DNA from 3 places in the Azospirillum sp. TSH58 genome. Region 2 is predicted to be linked to each of the others. Evidence: riboswitches for the same ligand, from Rfam matches in the RefSeq annotation. Region 2 holds a riboswitch; each other region holds the start of a gene.

Region 1 (3,516 bases), on a different replicon from region 2:
TGTCGCCCCGCGCGGCGAGGCGGCGGCACAGCTCCGACAGGCTCCCGCTGCCGGCGGACGCGGACAGGCCGACCGCGCAGCGCCAGCGCGCCGCAACGCCCTCGGCCAGAAGCGCGGCGGCGGCCCGCTCGCCGGCGGGGGAGGCCCAGACCTCGGTGGCCGGGTCCGGCTCCCCGCCGGCGAGCGCGGCCAGCAGACCGGCGGGAGTCGTCGCGACGTGGGTCAGGAAGGCGTCGGCGTAATAGCCGCGCACCGGCCGGCCGACCTTGCAACCGAGGCGGAGCGGCGCCCCGCTGTCCTGCATCAGGCGGTTGGCGAAGCTGGCATCCTCGCCCCGGACTGGGTTGATCGTCAGGTCGAAGGCGCCGCTGAACTGCTGGCCGATCTCCTGGCGCACCGCGGTCACCAGCGCGTCGTCGGGCGCCCGCCCCTTCAGAGGCGGCAGGGTGACCCGCTGGTTGACGTAGGGGCAGAGGGCGAGCGCCGCCTCCGCGTCCGGCGTCGCGAAGACGGTGATCCGGGCCAGCGGCAAGGCCCGCCGCAGCTCCCTAAGGAAGCCGGATGCCCGCAGCACGGCGCCGCCCCCGTCCAGCAGGAACACGCCGACGTTCCGGATCAGGTCGCTCGGAAAGGGCGGCGGCTCGCCGGGGACGAGCGTGCGGCGGCGGACGGCGGGGCCGGAGTCCCGCAGCAGAGCCACCGCCGGGGCGGTGGAGGCGCCCCGCGCCGGCGGCACGAAGCCCCAGGTCCCCTCGGCGTCCGGCCGCGCCAGCGGCTCCACCAGGGCATGCTCGGCGCGGGCGACGGTCGCCGCGTCGGTCACCCAGGGGAAGAAATCGCGCAGCGGAAGGGTGCCGCCGCCGACCGACCGACCCGCCGCCTGCAGCGCGTCCCATTGCCGGACCGCGCCGTCGTAGCCGTAATAGACCTCCTTGAACGCGACCTGCTCCCGCGTCGCGTAGGCGAAATGCTGGAAGACCAGCCCGCCCGCCGCCGTCTCCTCGTGCAGGAAGGGGCTGGCCGCACCGAGTTCGACCTCGGATCCATCGGGCTGCGGGCGCACCAGCCGGGGCGGGACATGCGAATGCCAGACATCCCCCGGCCGATACCGCCAAGTGCGCAGCCATTCGTAGGCGCGGTAATTGCCGTATTGGTCCAGCCGGTCGAGGACCAGGGACGGGCCGACGAAGAAATGGCAGAGGTACAGCGCCGCCGTGCGCGACGGCGAATCGAGGAACATCCGGCGCGCACGGGTGATCTGCTCCGCCGTCCACAGCTCGTCCGCATCGACCTGCCAGAGCAGGCATTCCTCGGTCATGGCGGCCAGCGGCGCGGTCACCATCTCCACCTTGCCCTGCCAGAAGACGCCCGGCGGCTTGCGGTAGACCGACACGCGCCCGGGCTCCTCCGCGGCGATGCGGTCGAGATACTCCGAGGTGCCGTCGCTGCTGCGGCCGTCACGGTGAAGGTCCTGCGGGACGCGCCCGCCCCGCTGCGCGCACCAGGAGGAGTCGCGGACCTGCTCCGCCACCCCCTCCACAATGTGCCAACGCCAGGGAAAGGGCAGCTGGCGGAACACCTCCAGGTGATAGCGGATGAAGGGATCGCCGTTCAGCACGATGGTCAGGAAATGAACCGGTAGCATGCCCGCAATCCCGTCCTTCGCCCGTTGATCCGGCCTCGCGCAGTCCGCAGGACCTTGTCGGTTCCGCGGGAGCGGTGTCAAGGAAGCCATGCGATGGCGCGGACCGGCCGCCACCCCTCTTGACGGCGGGGGACCCCGCCCCTACCCTGGCGCCGGTTATGGTTCCCCGCGCCTTCCGGTCGCGGGGCTAAGAGGGAAGCCGGTGAGCCGCCCCGAAGGGGGAGACACGGCAAATCCGGCGCTGCCCCCGCAACTGTGAGCGGTGAGCGGCATCGTCCTTTCCGTGTCACTGGCGCCGCCTGCGGGAACGGGCGCCGGGAAGGCCGGACGGTGCCGCCTTGACCCGCAAGCCAGGAGACCTGCCGTAACCGAACGTACGTCCTCGGGCGGGGTGCCCCGGTGGTCGCTTGCCGATGTCCGGCCCGACGGCCGCCCGTCTTCCGCAAGCCGTCCCTCCGGTGCGCCCATCCAGGGGACCAAGGGGGTTGCGATGCCGGTGCCTGCCAGCAACGACGCCCCTCCCAACGCATGGCAGACTCGGAAAGGGCATAGAGCATGCACATCGAACCCGGCGTCGTCGACGGCGCCAAGATCGCTCTCAGCTACGCGACGGCCGCCGGCGGCTTCGCGATGGCCGGAAAGCTGGCGCACAACGACGTCCGCAACAACGGCGGGGTCGCGCCGCTGGTGCTGCGCAGCCTGATCGCCACCGCGCTGGTCTTCAGCTTCTTCGAGGTGTTCCCCCACCACCCCGTGGGCGTGTCGGAGGTTCACCTGATCCTCGGCTCGACCCTGCTCCTGCTGTTCGGCGCCGGTGCGGCCTCCATCGGCCTCGCCGCCGGCCTGCTGATCCAGGGCCTGTTCTTCGCGCCGTTCGACCTGCCGCAGTACGGCATGAACGTCACCACGCTGCTGGTCCCGCTGTGGGGCATCAGCCTGCTGGCGAAGCGGATCGTCCCCGACGCCACCCCCTATGTCGACCTGAAGTACTCGCAGGCGCTGGCCCTCTCCACCGCCTACCAGGGCGGCATCGTCGCCTGGGTGGCCTTCTGGGCCTTCTACGGCCACGGCTTCACCGCCGAGACCATGACGGAAGTCGCCTCCTTCGGCGCCGCCTACATGACCGTCATCATCGTCGAGCCGCTGGCCGACCTCGCCGTGCTGGCCATCGCCAAGGCGCTGCGCCGCCAGAGCCAGGGGCCGCTGTTCAACGTCCGCCTGCACCAGGGCGCCTGACCGGCCACTTGGACCGGATTGTTCGTGTGAAGGGCGGCGGGGATGACCCGCCGCCCTTTTCCGTTCAGATCACCAGCTCGCCCTTGCGGATCGCCGCGTAGCGGCGGTTCACCGCCCCCCAGTCGACGACGTTCCACCAGGCCGCCAGATAGTCGGCGCGCCGGTTCTGGTACTTCAGGTAATAGGCGTGCTCCCACACGTCGTTGCCCATCAGCACGGGCACGCCCTCCATGGCCGGGGAATCCTGGTTCGGACGGGCGGCGATGGCCAGCTTGCCCGACGACGGGTCGGCGGTGACGAAGACCCACCCGCTGCCGAACTGCCCGGCTCCCGCCGTGTTGAAGCGCGTCTTGAACTCGTCGAAGCCGCCGAAGTCGCGGGTGATGGCGGCCCCCACCTCGCCGTCCGGGGCGCCGCCGGCGTTCGGCCCCATGATGCTCCAGAACATGCTGTGGTTCGCGTGCCCGCCGCCGTTGTTGCGCACCGCCGTGCGGATGCTCTCCGGCAGTTCCGGCACGCGCTTCAGCAGGTCGGCCAGCGGCATCGACTGGAGGTCGCCGTGGTTGGCGAGCGCCTTGTTGAGATTGTCGACGTACGCCTGATGGTGCTTGCCGTGGTGCACGCTCATGGTCGTC
Region 2 (3,516 bases):
ATCCGGTTGTTCTCCATGTCCGGCTCGTCGTCCACCGACATCAGCATCTTGATGCCGCTGAAGATCAGGAAGGCGCCGAAGATGTAGATGATCCAGTGGAATTCCTGGATCAGCGCCGTGCCCGCCACGATCAGCACGCCGCGCATCACCAGCGCGCCCAGGATGCCCCAGAACAGCACCCGGTGCTGGTATTGCGGCGGCACCGCGAAATGCGTGAAGATCAGCGCGATGACGAAGATGTTGTCGACACTCAGGCTGTATTCGATCAGGTAGCCGGTCAGAAATTCCAGCCCCTTCTGCGACCCTTGGAAATGAAAGACGCCGGCCGCGAAAATCATCGCCAGCGTGGAATAGGCCGCGCAGCGCATCAGCGCCTCGCGACCGGAGATCACATGGGATTTCTTGGAAAATACACCAAGATCAAAGGCCAAAAGCACGCCAACGAAGACGGCGAAGCCGGCCCACATTAAAACGATCTGATCCATGGAACTGTCCCTTGCTTCATGCACTCCGCTCCCGCAAGCGGAGACTTCGATCGTCACATGAGCAGTCCGACATCACCGGTGCGCCACGGCGGGACGCATCGGCCAGAGGGGCCCGGACTGGAAGCGCGGCCGCAAGGTCTGCGGCCAACGGAAAGGCGCGCGACGGCTCGGCCGCGGCGCGCCAGGACACCCGCCTCCATCGTTCGCCGTGGAGACGTGGCGGTCGGTCAGGATGCTGGTTCGCTGCGGTCCATGTCGATGTCTCCCAAAGGCCCGTCGGGGGGGCCATCGTCCGGCGGTGGACCTTGTGGGGGAGCGGGACCCAGGGGGAAGGACAGGGCCAGCTTCCGCAAGGCCGCGCCAAAGCGACGGCTCAATGGGAAGTCCGACATCACAGCGCCGGGCGACGCTGCCAGAGGGGCCCGGACCTCAACCGTCATGTAGTCAGGCCCCCTCCCGGCGACAAGAGGGGGTCATGTCCTTTCCGGACGGTGATCGGAGCGATGATCCCGGACGGCGGCCCGGCCAGCCGATCGCCTCAAGGTTGCCGGAAGCAAAACCATGATCTTTCTTTGCGAAACCCGTTTCATCATTGGATGATTTCGTGCCGATGGCCTGTTCGTACCGATTGAAGGCAATCCACGGCGGGGCATCCACAATGACACGGCGTTCCATTCTGCTCGGCTGCCTGCTGGCGGCCGGACTGGCCGGTTGCGGCCCACGTTTGGAGACGGTTGAAAATTATGTCCTGCCCGTCAGCGAGGCGGGAAAGCTCTGTGTCGCCCAATGCAAACAGGCCAACACAGTCTGCCAGTCCGCAAAGGAGCTGGCCCTTCAGACCTGCCGTGCCCAGGGTGTGACCCGCGCCCAGGCCGAGTATCAGGGCTATCTCACGTCATTGCCCAAGGATGTGGATAAGAAGAAGATCAAGACGTTCAGCGACTTCAACCGGGAACCCAGCTGCTACAGCAACCTCACCTGCTATTCCGATTACAAGGACTGTTACAAATCCTGCGGCGGCCGGATCGAGGCGCAAACCTATTGCGTCAGCAATTGCAAGGAAATGGTGCCGCCCATGCCGGACGGGTCTCCGGTCGGACCGAAAACCACGCTCTGACACCGGCTGAGCGAAAGGAGCGGATTGCGGCTTGACCGCAGCCGTTCCGCCCGCGTAGCTTCGCATCCGACGGTTGCCCGAAAGGGCTGAAAATGGGAACACGGTGCGGACCCCACGGCGATTTGCTGTGCGATGGTTCTACGCCGGGGCTGCCCCCGCAACTGTAAGCGGCGAGTCGTCCATCGGAATGCCACTGGGATCGCGATCCTGGGAAGGCGATGGGCCGACGATAACCCGCGAGCCAGGAGACCTGCCGTCAGTCGTGGTCACACGCGAACACGTTCGGGCGGGGTGCACCGAAGGTCGTCGAACCGGGATTCCGTTCGCGGAGACCCCGGTGGGGCTTCGTTCGCGGTGACGTGCCACCGGCGTCCCGCCCGAGGTCTCAATGAGTGTCCGCGTTCCCCGTCTTCACCGGACGGCGTCCTTCGCCGCCCTTCTGGGAAGCCTTGCCCTTCCCGTGTCGGCCCTCCCCACGCCGGCCTTCGCCGACTCCGCCACCATCACGACGCTTCCGCCGGTCTCGGTGACCGCCAACCGCGTCCCCACCGCCGCCGAGGAAACCGGCAGCGCCCTGACCGTCATCACCCGCGAGGAGCTGGAGCAGCGCCAGACCCAGCTGCTGTCCGACGCGCTGCGCGCGGTGCCCGGCGTCGCCGTCAACCGCACCGGCCCGATGGGCACCCTGACCCAGCTGCGCATCCGCGGGTCGGAGGGCAACCAGACGCTGGTCCTGATCGACGGGATCGAGGTGAACGACCCGGCGTCCGGCTCCGAATACGATTTCGCCAACCTGCTGGCCGGCGACGTGGAGCGCGTCGAGGTGCTGCGCGGCCCGCAGAGCGCGCTCTACGGCTCCGACGCGGTCGGCGGCGTCGTCAACATCGTGACCCGCCGCGGCGCCGGCGCCCCCCGGTTCCGCGCCGCCGTCGAGGGCGGGTCCTTCGGCACCGCCGCCGGTCGGGCCTCCTTCGGCACGGGGACCGACCGCTACGACCTGTTCCTCAGCGGCCAGGGCGTCACCAGCGACGGCGTGTCGGTCGCCGACAAGCGGCTCGGCAACCCGGAGAAGGACGGCTACCGCAACGGCACGCTGACCGGAAACGCCGCCGTCCGCCCGACCGAGCGCAGCGAGATCGCCGTGACCGGCCGCTACACCCGCTTCCGCACCGACACCGACGGTTTCGTCGGCGGGCGCGGCGCCGTCGATGACGGCACCAGCACCGCCGGGGAGCAGTATTTCGGGCGCCTCCAGGGCAAGATCGCTCTTCTCGACGGCCGGTGGGAGCACATCGTCGGCCTGACCCATGGCCGCCAGCAGCGCGACTACCGCGACGCCGCCAAGACGGTGACCAGCCGTTACGACGGGCGCAAGACCAAGGCCGACTACCAGACCAACCTGACGCTGGAAAGCGGTCCCGCCGACCATGTGCTGACCGCCGCCGTGGATCATGAGGAGGACAAGGCGATCAGCCGCAGCGCCTTCTCCAGCTTCGACCGCTCCATCGGCTCCACCGGGCTGGTCGGGCAGTACAAGCTGGGCCTGTTCGACCGGCTGACCCTGACCGGCAGCGTCCGCCACGACGAGAACGACCTGTTCCGCGACGCCACCACATGGCGCACCACGGCGGCCTATCTGGTCGAGGAGAGCGGGACGAAGCTGCGCGCCTCCTACGGCACCGGCGTCAAGAATCCGACCCTGTTCGAGCTGTACGGCTACACCGCCACCTACGCCGGCAACCCGAACCTGAAGCCGGAGCGGGCGCGCGGCTGGGACGCCGGCTTCGACCAGTCCTTGTGGGGCACGCGGGCGGCACTGGACGGCACGTGGTTCGACCAGCGCATCCGCGACCTGATCACCGGCACCGGGCGGACCTCCGTCAACATGCCGGGCGAGTCCCGCATCCGCGGTTT
Region 3 (3,516 bases), on a different replicon from region 2:
CGCGATCACCGCCCAGACCTTGGGAATGGGAATGCCGGCGGCGCCGAATCCGACGGCGGCGACCGTGGACAGGGCCAGGACGGCGGCCAGCGCCAGGGACAGGGGCAGCAGGCGTGACCGGCTCATCGAGCGAAGCGCTCCGGGTGGAGGATCCGCGCCATGCGTTCCAGCGCATCGACGTTGCGGGTGGAGGGCGTCTGCTCGGCATAGGTAAGCACGATGAATTGACGCTTGCGCACCGCCTCGACGTCGGCCAGTTGCGGAGCGGCGGTCAGGTGACGGATGGCGGCCTCGGCGGGGACGCGGTGGTCGCTGACGATGATCCATTGCGGGTCGCGCCGAACCATTTCCTCCCAACTGACCCGGACGTAGCTGTTGGGAATGTCGTCGAAGATGTTGCGTCCGCCGGCCAGATCCATCAGCAGGCTGGTCATCCCCTCGCGCCCCACCGACAGCGGAGCGCCGTCGGTGTGGCACTGGTCGCAATACATCACGCGGGGCCGCTTCGCGACCGTGCCGGTGCGGTCGGTCACCGCGGCGACGCGGCGGCGGAAATCGGCCACCATGGCCTCGGCGCGCTCCGCGATCCCGAAGATGCTTCCGAGCGCCAGCAGGTCGGCGTAGAGCGTGTCCATGCTGATCGGTTCACGGAGACCGATGCGGATGCAGCTTTCCCGCAGCGTGTAGGTGGCGACCCCCATCTCCGCCAGCCGGGCCGGGGTGAGGCCTCGCGCCTCGCTGAAGCCATAGCTCCAGCCGGCGAACAGGAAGTCCGGATCGGCGGACAGCACCGCCTCCAGGCTCGGGGACCGGTCGGGAAGGCGGGGCAGAGCCGCCACCACGCCGGGCGGCGCGATCAGCCGGTGCTCGGCCCCCTCGATGCCGGAGACGGCGACCAGCCGGTCGGCCAGCCCGAGATCCAGCATGGTCTGCGTCATGTTGGTGTCGTGGACCATGGGCCGCTTGGGAGGTGCGGCGAAGCGGGCGGTTTCGAAGCAGTTGGCGACCTCGACCGGACGGGGCCGGGCATGGGCGTTTGCATGGGCGTTCGCATGGGCGTTTGCGTGGGCGCTGCTGCCAACGCCCATCATCAGGGCAAGCGTCAGAGGAAGGCCGCGGAGAGGAAGCGGGATCATGTGCGGTCCGATCTGTGATCCGTCAGGGGCGACAGGTCGATGCGCAACCGGCCGTCGCCGGGATGGCGGTCCACCGTAGCGGCGACGCGGTAGACGGCGGTCAGCCGCTCCGGGGTCAGCGCCTCCGCCGGCGCGGCATCGGCCTGAAGGCGCCCATCCGCCATCAGCAGGACACGGTCGCACCAGCGTGCCGCGAGATCGATGTCGTGCAGCGTTGCCACGACCGTGATCCCGAGGCCTCTCACGAGGTCGAGCACGGCGAAGCGGTGGTGAATGTCCAGATGGTTGGTCGGTTCGTCGAGCAGCAGGATGCGCGGGCGCTGCGCCAGGGCGCGGGCGATCATCACCCGCTGGCGCTCCCCGCCCGACAGATGTTCGATTGGCCGGTCCGCCAGGGCGCTCAGCTCCAGACGGGTCAGCGCGTCCTCGACGATGGGGTGGTCGTCCGCTCCGGCCCCGGCGAAGGCGGAGCGGCGGTGGGCCAGTCGCCCCATGGCAACCACGTCGCGCACGGTGAAGCCCAGCGCCGCGGCGGCGTCCTGCGCCTGGAGCGCAAGCCGGCGAGCCAACTCCGCCGGGCGCAGGGTCTGCGGATCGTCGCCCTCGATGCGGATGCGTCCCGCCGAAGGGACCTGCAACCCGGCGAGGCAGCGCAGCAGCGTGGTCTTGCCGCACCCGTTCGGCCCGAGAATGCCGAGAAAGGCGCCCTCCGGGACGGCAAAGCCGATGTCCGACAGCACGGTGCGCCCACCCAGCCGGCACTGCAGCCCCTCGACCGCGATGGCCGGGCGGCATTCGGCGCGGACGGGCAAGTCCGAATGGGACGCGGTGGAACCGGGTGTCGGGAAAGGCGGTTGCGCCATCCATGCTTCCTGCCGTTGCGGGCGGGGAGAACTGGCGGACGTCTTGCGGAACACACGCCGCGTCCGGAACGGAATCCGACTGGGCGCATGGCAAGCGTTCCACCGGGACACCCCGCCCGAGGACGTTTCGTTGTGGTGCTGGCAGGTCTCCTGGCTTGCGGGTCGTCGCCGCTCCGTCCGGCCTTCCCAGCGCCGACGGGCGCCAGTGGCAGGAAATGACGGAACGGCTCACCGCTCACAGTTGCGGGGGCAGCCCCGGCCTCGCCGCAGGACGCGGCTCACCGGGTTCCCTCTTAGCTTCCGGCGGAGGCCGCCGGAAGAACCAGTACCGGCACCATTCATGGGGAACCCCGCCGTTCCGGTCAAGCTTTGTGAACGAAGGGTTGCAGAAAAGGTTGGGGAACCGCGATGCACGCCGCCTCCGTGGCGACGTCCGGTCACGGTGTGCCAGGGGCGCCCGTTTCGGGAACAAAGATCAGGCGCCCGTCCGGCAGGCGGTAGGTCGTTCCCGCAAGGACCCCCGGCCTTCCCCGATGGTGCCGGTCGATTCGCAGCGGATCATCTTCCGCCCGTCCCGGCCGCCAACCCGCCCTGGGCGGTCAGGCTGCCATGCCAGGCATCGGTGGCATGGCGGGTGATGACGTTGACGACACCGCCCAGAGCTTCCGACCCGTAGAGAGCGATGACATCGGTCCGCGCACCCCCTCGATGCGCTCGATGGCTTCCGGCGGCGCACAATACGGCTGGCGACGTGGCAAAAGGGCAAGAGAGTATCGTTTCCGCCCGAGGGCGGGCGCGGCTGACACGGCGATTCATGAATGTCCTCCAAATCCCCTTGGCGTGGGGAGGGCCACCACGCCTTTGAATGTAATGTTATAACATTACATTATGCGGTACAACCCAACCGAACGGCCTCAGTGCCGCCACTGGCAGCTCCAGGGAGATGACATCATGACCGCTGTCTCCTTCAGCGACGCACCGATCTCCACCCGTCTTCAGGCCCGCGAGGCTTGCACCATGTTTCCGACCCGGAGTCCCGCGGCGGACCACCGTTTTCCCGTGACCGTGCTGTCCGGCTTTCTCGGCGCCGTCCTTAACGATCCTCCCCACCGCATCATCTCATCTCGCCTTTCGCCAGGAATGGTCAAAGCGAACTGCTGCATGATTGGTCAGCGACAACGCTGAAATCAATAGCGCACAACAACTTCGGCGGACGAAAGACGAAGCAGCAGGCGCTGACGGCGGCGCTTTCCCGGCGGCAGCAACTCGTAAAGAAAGGTCTCGATGGGCTTCCAGACCGAGACCCACCCAAGGATGACAAAACTTTCCTGCAAAATCCGGGTCGCCGGGCGGGCTGGAAGATTATTGGCAATCTGCCAAGCAAGGAAAAGGCAGATGGACAGCACCACGAAGCCGATCAGGGCCGCTTGGCGCCATGTTCGGATCGACTCGCGAATGCTTTTCGCCTCTCCGGCGGCACAGGCGGTGAAGTGTCCGATCAGCGCGGCGGCGACGTC

Evidence for each region. Region 2 has a riboswitch for cobalamin ahead of TSH58p_RS26390 (TonB-dependent siderophore receptor). Riboswitches for the same ligand answer to the same signal wherever they lie in the genome.
Region 1: another riboswitch for cobalamin. It lies ahead of TSH58p_RS20515 (energy-coupling factor ABC transporter permease); the one in region 2 lies ahead of TSH58p_RS26390 (TonB-dependent siderophore receptor).
Region 3: another riboswitch for cobalamin. It lies ahead of TSH58p_RS01730 (ABC transporter ATP-binding protein); the one in region 2 lies ahead of TSH58p_RS26390 (TonB-dependent siderophore receptor).

The regions. Positions count from the first base shown of each region.
Region 1 covers NZ_CP022366.1:419,010-422,525, reverse strand. The annotation lists gene TSH58p_RS20520 (hypothetical protein) at 1-1,645, opposite strand, end outside; cobalamin riboswitch at 1,788-2,027, shown strand; gene TSH58p_RS20515 (energy-coupling factor ABC transporter permease) at 2,201-2,881, shown strand; gene TSH58p_RS20510 (superoxide dismutase) at 2,946-3,516, opposite strand, start outside.
Region 2 covers NZ_CP022367.1:1,078,875-1,082,390, reverse strand. The annotation lists gene TSH58p_RS26400 (TerC family protein) at 1-485, opposite strand, end outside; gene TSH58p_RS26395 (hypothetical protein) at 1,078-1,602, shown strand; cobalamin riboswitch at 1,656-1,875, shown strand; gene TSH58p_RS26390 (TonB-dependent siderophore receptor) at 1,991-3,516, shown strand, end outside.
Region 3 covers NZ_CP022363.1:412,347-415,862, reverse strand. The annotation lists gene TSH58p_RS01740 (iron ABC transporter permease) at 1-126, opposite strand, end outside; gene TSH58p_RS01735 (ABC transporter substrate-binding protein) at 123-1,136, opposite strand; gene TSH58p_RS01730 (ABC transporter ATP-binding protein) at 1,133-1,999, opposite strand; cobalamin riboswitch at 2,122-2,341, opposite strand; partial or broken gene TSH58p_RS34645 (hypothetical protein) at 2,437-2,540, opposite strand; partial or broken gene TSH58p_RS32905 (TonB-dependent receptor plug domain-containing protein) at 2,561-2,730, opposite strand; gene TSH58p_RS32900 (hypothetical protein) at 2,951-3,184, shown strand; gene TSH58p_RS01725 (hypothetical protein) at 3,187-3,516, opposite strand, start outside.